DNA from 2 places in the Enterobacter cloacae complex sp. HYC003_NIDB genome. Region 2 is predicted to be linked to the other one. Evidence: predicted binding sites of a transcription regulator. Region 2 holds the regulator's gene; the other holds the start of a gene.
The links. Region 2 encodes PhoB, which activates phosphate uptake and scavenging genes when phosphate is short. Its sites were predicted from a motif close to CTGTCATAAAACTGNCNNAT; they were not measured.
Positions count from the first base shown of each region.

Region 1: the regulator PhoB is predicted to act here: its motif matches at 1,404-1,423, upstream of O1722_RS17185 (PhoX family protein).

Region 1 covers NZ_CP114220.1:3,604,582-3,608,645, reverse strand. Annotated here, with positions in the region: gene O1722_RS17190 (TonB-dependent receptor) at 1-1,353, shown strand, start outside; gene O1722_RS17185 (PhoX family protein) at 1,481-3,454, shown strand; gene pheP (phenylalanine transporter) at 3,557-4,064, shown strand, end outside.
Region 2 covers NZ_CP114220.1:3,819,641-3,823,704, reverse strand. Annotated here, with positions in the region: gene sbcC (exonuclease subunit SbcC) at 1-984, opposite strand, end outside; gene sbcD (exonuclease subunit SbcD) at 981-2,186, opposite strand; gene phoB (phosphate response regulator transcription factor PhoB) at 2,374-3,063, shown strand; gene phoR (phosphate regulon sensor histidine kinase PhoR) at 3,085-4,064, shown strand, end outside.

The DNA.
Region 1 (4,064 bases), 220 kb from region 2:
GACTTTGTGCCTGAGCCGCCGAAGAACGATCGCAACTTCTCGCAGAAGTGGGCCTACAGCGATATCGAAAACGAGTTCGGGATGTGGCGCAGCGAGTATGACATCACCGATAGCTGGACGGCATATACCGGTCTCGGCGCGCAGCACGCGCACGAAGAAGGGATCTACAGCGCGCCGAAGCTCCTCGATAAGAGCGGTAATGCGACGGTCAGCCGCCTTGATACCAACCGCATCAGCGATTCCGTCAGCGGCATGGCGGGCATTCGCGGTAACTTTGACACCGGTTTTGTCTCGCACAAGGTGAACGTCGGGTATTCGGCGATGACCAAAAACGAAAAAATCGCGTGGAAAATGTCGGCGGCGGCAGATAACCCGACCACCAACATCTATCACAACACCGGCGTTGATATGCCGGACAGCACTAACTTCAACGGCTCAGGCGGGAAATACAGCGATCCGCTGACCAGCGGGCGCACCCGTACCCAGGGCTGGCTGCTGAGCGATACGCTGGGCGTACTGGACGACAAGCTGCTGTTCACCGCAGGCGCACGTCATCAGAAAGTTGTCATCCGCGGGTACAACAAAATCACCGGCGCGGAAAACGACGCGGACGGTTTCGACGGCAGCCGCTGGATGCCAACCTACGGCGTAGTCTATAAACCGTGGGAGGAAATTTCCCTCTACGCCAACCACACCGAGGCGTTACAGCCCGGTGAAACTGCGCCGAACACTGCTACTAACTACGGCCAGAGCACCGGTATCGTGCACTCTAAGCAGAACGAAGTGGGCGTAAAGGCGGACTTTGGCCGCGTGGGCGGCTCCCTGGCGCTGTTTGAGATCAAAATGCCGTCGGCGATCCTTGACGACAGCGGTCACTACGGCCTGGATGCAGAACAACGTAACCGCGGCGTGGAGCTGAACGTCTTCGGCGAGCCAATGCTTGGGATGCGCCTGAACGCCAGCGCCACCTGGTTGCAGGCCGAGCTGACCAAAACCAAAAACGGCGTCAATCAGGGCAACGATGCGATCGGTATTCCGAGCTTCTACGCCGTGCTGGGCGCAGAGTACGATATCAAGCCGATTGAAGGCCTGACGGCGACCGCGCGCGTTAACCACTCCGGCACGCAGTATGCCGATCTTGCGAACACCAAAAAGCTGGACAGCTACACCACGCTGGATCTGGGCATGCGCTATCGCTTCGCGGTGAACCACAATGAAAACCAGATGACCGTGCGGGCAGGCATCGACAACGTGACCAACGAGAACTACTGGTCAAGCGTGGACGATTCCGGTACTTACATCACTCAGGGCGAGCCGCGTACCTTTAAGGTCTCGGTTGGCTACGAGTTCTAAGCGTTCCACCTCGTTATCCGGGGCAGGGACGCCCCAATCCCTTCGTTGTCGTGTTATAAAATTGTAATAAAAGCTTCTTACACTGGTCGCCACATCCTTACCTCTTGGCCAATGACAGGAAGCCGCTATGGGCAGACCCCTCAAATCCGTATTTAAAAAAGAACATCGCGACGATATCAGTAACCGCAGCGCTAACCCGGTATTCTCCGAGGTTGCAGAGGTGTTCCTCTCCCGCCGCCGTTTTCTCCAGATGGGGGCCGTAGCGGGGGCCGCCGTATCATTCCCGTATCTGATCACACCCGAAAATGCCATTGCCGCGGTATCGAAGCCTTCCGCGCTGGCAAAAGCGGTTTCCCTGGGCTTTACCAGCATCGACGTCTCCACGGAAGACACGGTCAGGGTGCCAGAAGGCTATATTGCCCGCCCGTTCTATCGCTGGGGTGATCCGACGGGAATCAAAGACAACATGCCGGCATTTAAGCCGGACGCCAGCAATACCACAGACGAACAGGCTGTGCAGGCGGGCATGCACCACGACGGCATGGCGTGGTTTAGCCTGCCGCAGGGGGCGCAAAACCCGGAGCATGGCCTGCTGGCGCTGAACCATGAATACATCGATAACGGGATGCTGTTTACCGACGGTACGGCGAACTGGAGCCTCGATAAAGCCCGCAAGGGGCAGAACGCGATGGGCGTGTCGGTGGTGGAAGTGAAAAAAACGGGCAGCGGCTGGGAGGTGGTGCGTCCGTCTTCCTTCGCCCGGCGTATTACCGTCAATACGCCGATGCAGCTTACCGGCCCGGCGCGGCATCAGGATTTAATGAAAACCGCCGCCGATCTGCAGGGGGAACGCGTTCTGGGCACCATGCAGAACTGCGCCAACGGCCACACGCCTTGGGGCACCTATCTCACCTGCGAGGAGAACTGGTCGGACATTTTTGTGAAAAAAGCCGATCTCAATCCGCTGGAAAAACGCTACGGCATCAGCGACAGCGATGAGTCCTACCGCTGGAACGAGGTGGATGAGCGGTTCAGCGTCGATAAAACCCCTAACGAACCCAACCGTTTCGGCTGGGTGGTGGAGATCGATCCCTACAACCCGACCTCCACCCCGCGCAAGCACACCGCGCTGGGCCGCTTCAAGCATGAGGGGGCCGCCGTCACGCTCGCCGCCGATAATCGCGTGGTGGTCTACATGGGCGACGACCAGAAGTTTGAGTACATCTATAAGTTTGTCTCCGACAAAAAATACGATCCCGCGAACCGGGAAGCCAATATGCAGCTGCTGACGTCCGGCACGCTGTACGTCGCCAGGTTCAACCAGGACGGAAGCGGCGACTGGCTGCCGCTGATCTTCGGGCAAAATGGCCTGGATAAAAGCAACGGGTTTGAAAGCCAGGGCGATCTGCTGATCAAAACCCGCCTGGCGGCCGACGCGGTGGGGGCAACGAAAATGGATCGCCCGGAGTGGATTGCCGTCGATCCGCACGCCAGCGGCAGCGTCTACTGTACGCTCACCAACAACAGCGATCGCGGTAAAGAGGGCAAGGCGCCGGTCGATGCCGCTAACCCGCGCGCCAACAACGTGTTTGGTCACATCATGCACTGGCACGAAGAGGGTGCCGATCCTGCCGCCGCACGCTTTAAGTGGGATATTCTGGTTATGGCCGGGCGTACCGACGGCGACGATCCGAAGGCCAAAGGCTCCATGCAGGGCGCGGCATTCGGCAGTCCGGATGGGTTGTCGTTCGATCACCAGGGCGTCCTGTGGATCCAGACCGACGTCTCCTCCAGCACCATCAATAAGAAAGCGTACGAGGGGATGGGCAATAACCAGATGGTCGCCACCATTCCGGGCACCAACGAGTATCGCCGTTTTCTGACCGGGCCGCGCGGATGTGAAATCACCGGCATTGCGTTTACGCCGGACAACCGCACGCTGTTTATCAACATTCAGCATCCGGGGGAGGGCGGGGATGATATTACCGACCCGGCCAATCCGCGCGCTGTTTCCAACTGGCCAGACGCCAGCCCGAACGGGCGTCCGCGATCGTCAACGGTGGTGATTACCAAAGCGGACGGCGGGATCATCGGGTCGTGACGTTTATCCGCCGGGCGCATGCGCTGGCCCGGCGTTAAGCTTGCTACCACCAGCATGAAGTGTTAAAACGTGCCCCTTCTAAAAAAGAGACAGGGGTAGGGCGTGAAAGACGCGTCATCCGCTTCAGGCCATGGTAGCGCTGAAGCTTCGTCGGATCAGAGTCCGACGCTGCAACGTGGTTTGCAAAATCGACATATTCAGTTAATTGCCCTTGGCGGCGCGATCGGTACCGGGCTGTTTCTCGGCATCGGCCCCGCCATTCAAATGGCTGGCCCGGCGGTTCTGCTGGGTTACGCTATCGCCGGGATTATCGCCTTCCTGATCATGCGCCAGCTCGGCGAGATGGTCGTTGAAGAGCCGGTGTCCGGCTCCTTCGCACACTTTGCCTATAAATACTGGGGGCCGTTCGCAGGCTTCCTCTCCGGCTGGAACTACTGGGTGATGTTCGTGCTGGTGGGCATGGCAGAGCTGACCGCCGCCGGCATCTATATGCAGTACTGGCTCCCGGACGTGCCAACGTGGATTTGGGCCGCGGCCTTCTTCATCATCATTAACGCCGTTAACCTTGTGAACGTGCGCCTGTATGGCGAGACCGAGTTCTGGTTTGCGC
Region 2 (4,064 bases):
CGAGCGCTGCGCCGCTCTGTCGAGTAAGCGAGTATTTACTTCAACAATTCGCTCTGTTGTCTGCGCCAGGCGGGTGGTCTGCTCCTGCTGATACTCCCATAGCGGACGTAGCTGGGCGGCGGGCTGCGCCAGCTGGAGTTTCGCCAGTTGGGGCGCGGCGTCTGTCAGAGCCTGTTGCGCCTGCTGCTGCGAAGCGGCTGCACGCTGCTGCTCACGTATCAGTTCGTCGTTACGCGTAAGCCACTGAAAATCTTTCTGTTGGCTTTGCTGCTGTGCCAGCAGGACTTTTTCTTCGTCAGTAAGTGCCTGCAAACTTTGCTGCAAGTGTTGCTGCTGTTCCTCGCTCAGCAGCACAACCCCTGCGGCCTGCGCTTCGCACACCTCCAGCGCGTTACGTGCCGCTTTGTGTTTTTCAAAAACCATGGCGGAAATCTGGCCGTAAATTTCCGTGCCGGTCAGTTCTTCCAGCAGCTCTGCGCGATCGCTCGGTTTAGCATTCAGGAAGGCGGCAAACTGCCCCTGAGAGAGCAACATCGAGCGGGTAAAGCGACCATAGTCCAGCCCGGTAAGCGCGGCGGTTTGTTCCAGCTTATCCGTGACTTTGTCGGCCAGAATTTTGCCGTCTTCGCAGCGGGCCAGCTCAACGCGCGGTGCCTGTAAGTTCCCGTCCGGCTGGTTGCGGGCGCGGTTCTGGCTCCAGAAAGCGCGATAAGCAACGCCTTTGACCTCAAATTCTACTTCCGCCAGGCATTCGGCGGTATCGCGCGTCATCAGGTCGTTTTGCGCCTGAGAGACCTTATTAAGACGCGGCGTTTCGTGGTAAAGCGCCAGGCAGATGGCATCCAGCAGCGTGGTTTTACCCGCGCCGGTTGCGCCGGTGATGGCAAACAGTCCGTTGCTGGCGAACGGCTCCGCGGTGAAATCAATTTTCCACTCACCCTTTAGCGAATTCAGATTTTTCAGGCGCAGGCTCAGAATTTTCATGCGTTTTCGTCCTCGTCATGGAGGGAATGCAGGGTCTGGGCAAACAGCTCGTTAAGCCTGGTGCGTCTGGCCTCGTCCACCTCTTCATGCGCAAGCCGCCGCGCGAACACCTCTTCAACCCGAAGTTCGCTAAGCGTTTCACGCTGGGCGTTGAGCAGTATTTTCTCGCGCTGCTCGCGGCTGCGGCGTACCAGCAGCACCTCCACGGGAAGGTCTTCCGTCAGCGTCTGTATTTTACGCTGCATATCGTACAGGTAGTCGTCGGTGGTGATTTCGATATCGAGCCAGACGGGGGGATTAAGCGCTGCGCCGCGCCACTGCTCAAGCTGAGCGGTAATGGCGGCCAGATCGCCTTTCAGCACCGCCAGCGGCTGGGTGACCGGCACCTCAAGCGTCTCAACGGCGCTGAGTTTGCCTCCGGTGAAGCTCACCAGATGCACGGATTTGGCTTTGCCCGTTTCGTCAAAACTGAGCGAAATGGGCGAGCCGCAGTAGCGGATATGCTCGCAGCCGCCGATGATCTGCGCCCGGTGAATATGCCCGAGGGCAATGTAGTCGGCGGGGGGGAAGTTTTGCGCCGGAAACGCGTCCAGCGTACCGATATAGATCTCGCGCACCGCATCACTCTTACTGGCTCCGACGGTGGTGAGGTGTCCGGTGGCAATGATCGGAATGGCCTGATCGCCGCGCAGGGCGCAGGCTTCCGTATGTTGCTGGTGATAATAGCGGGTGATGGCCTGCAACAGATGCTGCTGTTTTTCGCTGCCGGACAGACCTGCCTGGCTTTGCACGATATCGCGCGGGCGTAAAAACGGAATTGGGCACAGCACTGCGCCCGGCGTGCCGTCGCGTTTTTTCAGGATCTGCGGCGCGTGTCCGGCGCTGGCCACCACGGTGGTATTGAGGAACGCCAGAATATCGCGGGATTCATTCAGCGTCGCCACCGAGTCATGGTTTCCGGCGACAATCACAAGGTGACAACCGGTTTGCTGGAGGTTGACCACAAAACGGTTGTACAGCTCACGCGCATAGCTCGGCGGCGATCCGGTATCAAAAATGTCGCCCGCCACAATAATCGCGTCCACCTCGTCAGCCTGAGCCGTCTCCAGCAGCCAGTTCAGGAACGCTTCATGTTCCGCGGCGCGGCTTTTGCTGTAAAAATTTTGACCCAGGTGCCAGTCTGAGGTGTGAAGTATGCGCATAAAAGATCCGTGGCAATAATAAGAAAGCAGGATTATAAACGTTCGGGGAACGGAAAATAACCGCTGTAATAAAACAACAGTTTGCTATTTATAGTGGTAATGTTTTTCATAAATCTGTCATAAATCTGACGCATAATGACGCCGCATTACAGACTTGTAACTTAAATACGATAAGACAGGGCAAAGTATGGCGAGACGTATTCTGGTCGTAGAAGATGAAGCTCCGATCCGTGAAATGGTGTGCTTCGTGCTTGAACAAAATGGCTTCCAGCCGGTTGAAGCGGAAGATTATGACAGCGCGGTGAACCAGCTGAATGAACCCTGGCCCGATCTGATCCTGCTGGACTGGATGCTGCCTGGCGGTTCCGGATTGCAGTTTATCAAGCATATCAAACGCGAGGCGATGACCCGCGATATCCCGGTGGTAATGCTGACGGCGCGCGGTGAGGAAGAGGATCGCGTGCGCGGTCTGGAAACCGGCGCGGACGATTACATCACTAAACCGTTCTCCCCGAAAGAGCTGGTGGCGCGTATCAAAGCCGTGATGCGCCGTATTTCACCGATGGCGGTGGAAGAGGTGATTGAGATGCAGGGGCTGAGCCTGGATCCTACCTCACACCGGGTCATGACCGGTGAAAATCCCCTCGATATGGGACCGACCGAATTTAAACTCCTGCACTTCTTTATGACCCACCCGGAGCGCGTTTACAGCCGCGAACAGTTGCTGAATAACGTCTGGGGAACTAACGTCTATGTCGAAGACCGAACGGTTGACGTCCATATTCGCCGCCTGCGTAAAGCGCTGGAACTGAGCGGCCACGATCGCATGGTACAGACGGTCCGCGGCACGGGTTATCGTTTCTCGACCCGTTTCTGAACAATGACAGGAGTGTGACGCGTGCTGGAACGTCTGTCATGGAAAAGGCTCGTCTTTGAACTGATCTTATGTTGTATTCCGGCCCTCATTCTGGGGGCTATCTTTGGCTATCTGCCGTGGTTTTTACTGGTGGCCGTGACGGGATTGCTCGTCTGGCATTTCTGGAATTTACTGCGTCTCTCCTGGTGGCTGTGGGTCGACAGAAGTATGACACCCCCGCCGGGAAGCGGGAGCTGGGAACCGCTACTCTACGGCCTGCACCAGATGCAGATGCGTAACAAAAAGCGCCGTCGTGAGCTGGGAAGCCTGATCAAACGCTTTCGTAGCGGTGCGGAGTCGCTGCCGGACGCGGTGATCCTGACGACAGAAGAAGGGACAATCTTCTGGTGTAATGGCCTCGCGCAACAGCTGCTGGGCCTGCGCTGGCCGGATGATAATGGTCAGAACATCCTGAACCTTCTGCGTTATCCCGAGTTCACGCTGTATCTGAAAAAGCGGGATTTTTCGCGCCCGCACAATCTGAAGCTCAATAACGGTCGCCATCTGGAAATCCGCGTGATGCCCTACAGCGATCGGCAGTGGCTGATGGTAGCGCGGGACGTTACCCAGATGCACCAGCTTGAGGGCGCGAGACGTAACTTCTTTGCCAACGTCAGCCACGAGCTGCGTACGCCGTTGACGGTGCTTCAGGGCTACCTGGAGATGATGCAGGAGCAAACGCTTGAGGGGGCGCCGCGTGAGAAAGCACTGCATACCATGCGGGAGCAGACGTTCCGCATGGAAGGGCTGGTCAAACAGCTGCTGACGCTTTCAAAGATTGAGGCTGCCCCGTCGCTGGCGCTAAACGACATCATTGATGTGCCGATGATGTTGCGGGTGGTGGAGCGCGAAGCCCAAACGCTGAGTCATAATCAGCACACCCTGAGTTTTGACGTTGATAACACGCTGAAAGTGCTCGGCAGTGAAGATGAGCTGCGAAGCGCTATCTCAAACCTGGTCTA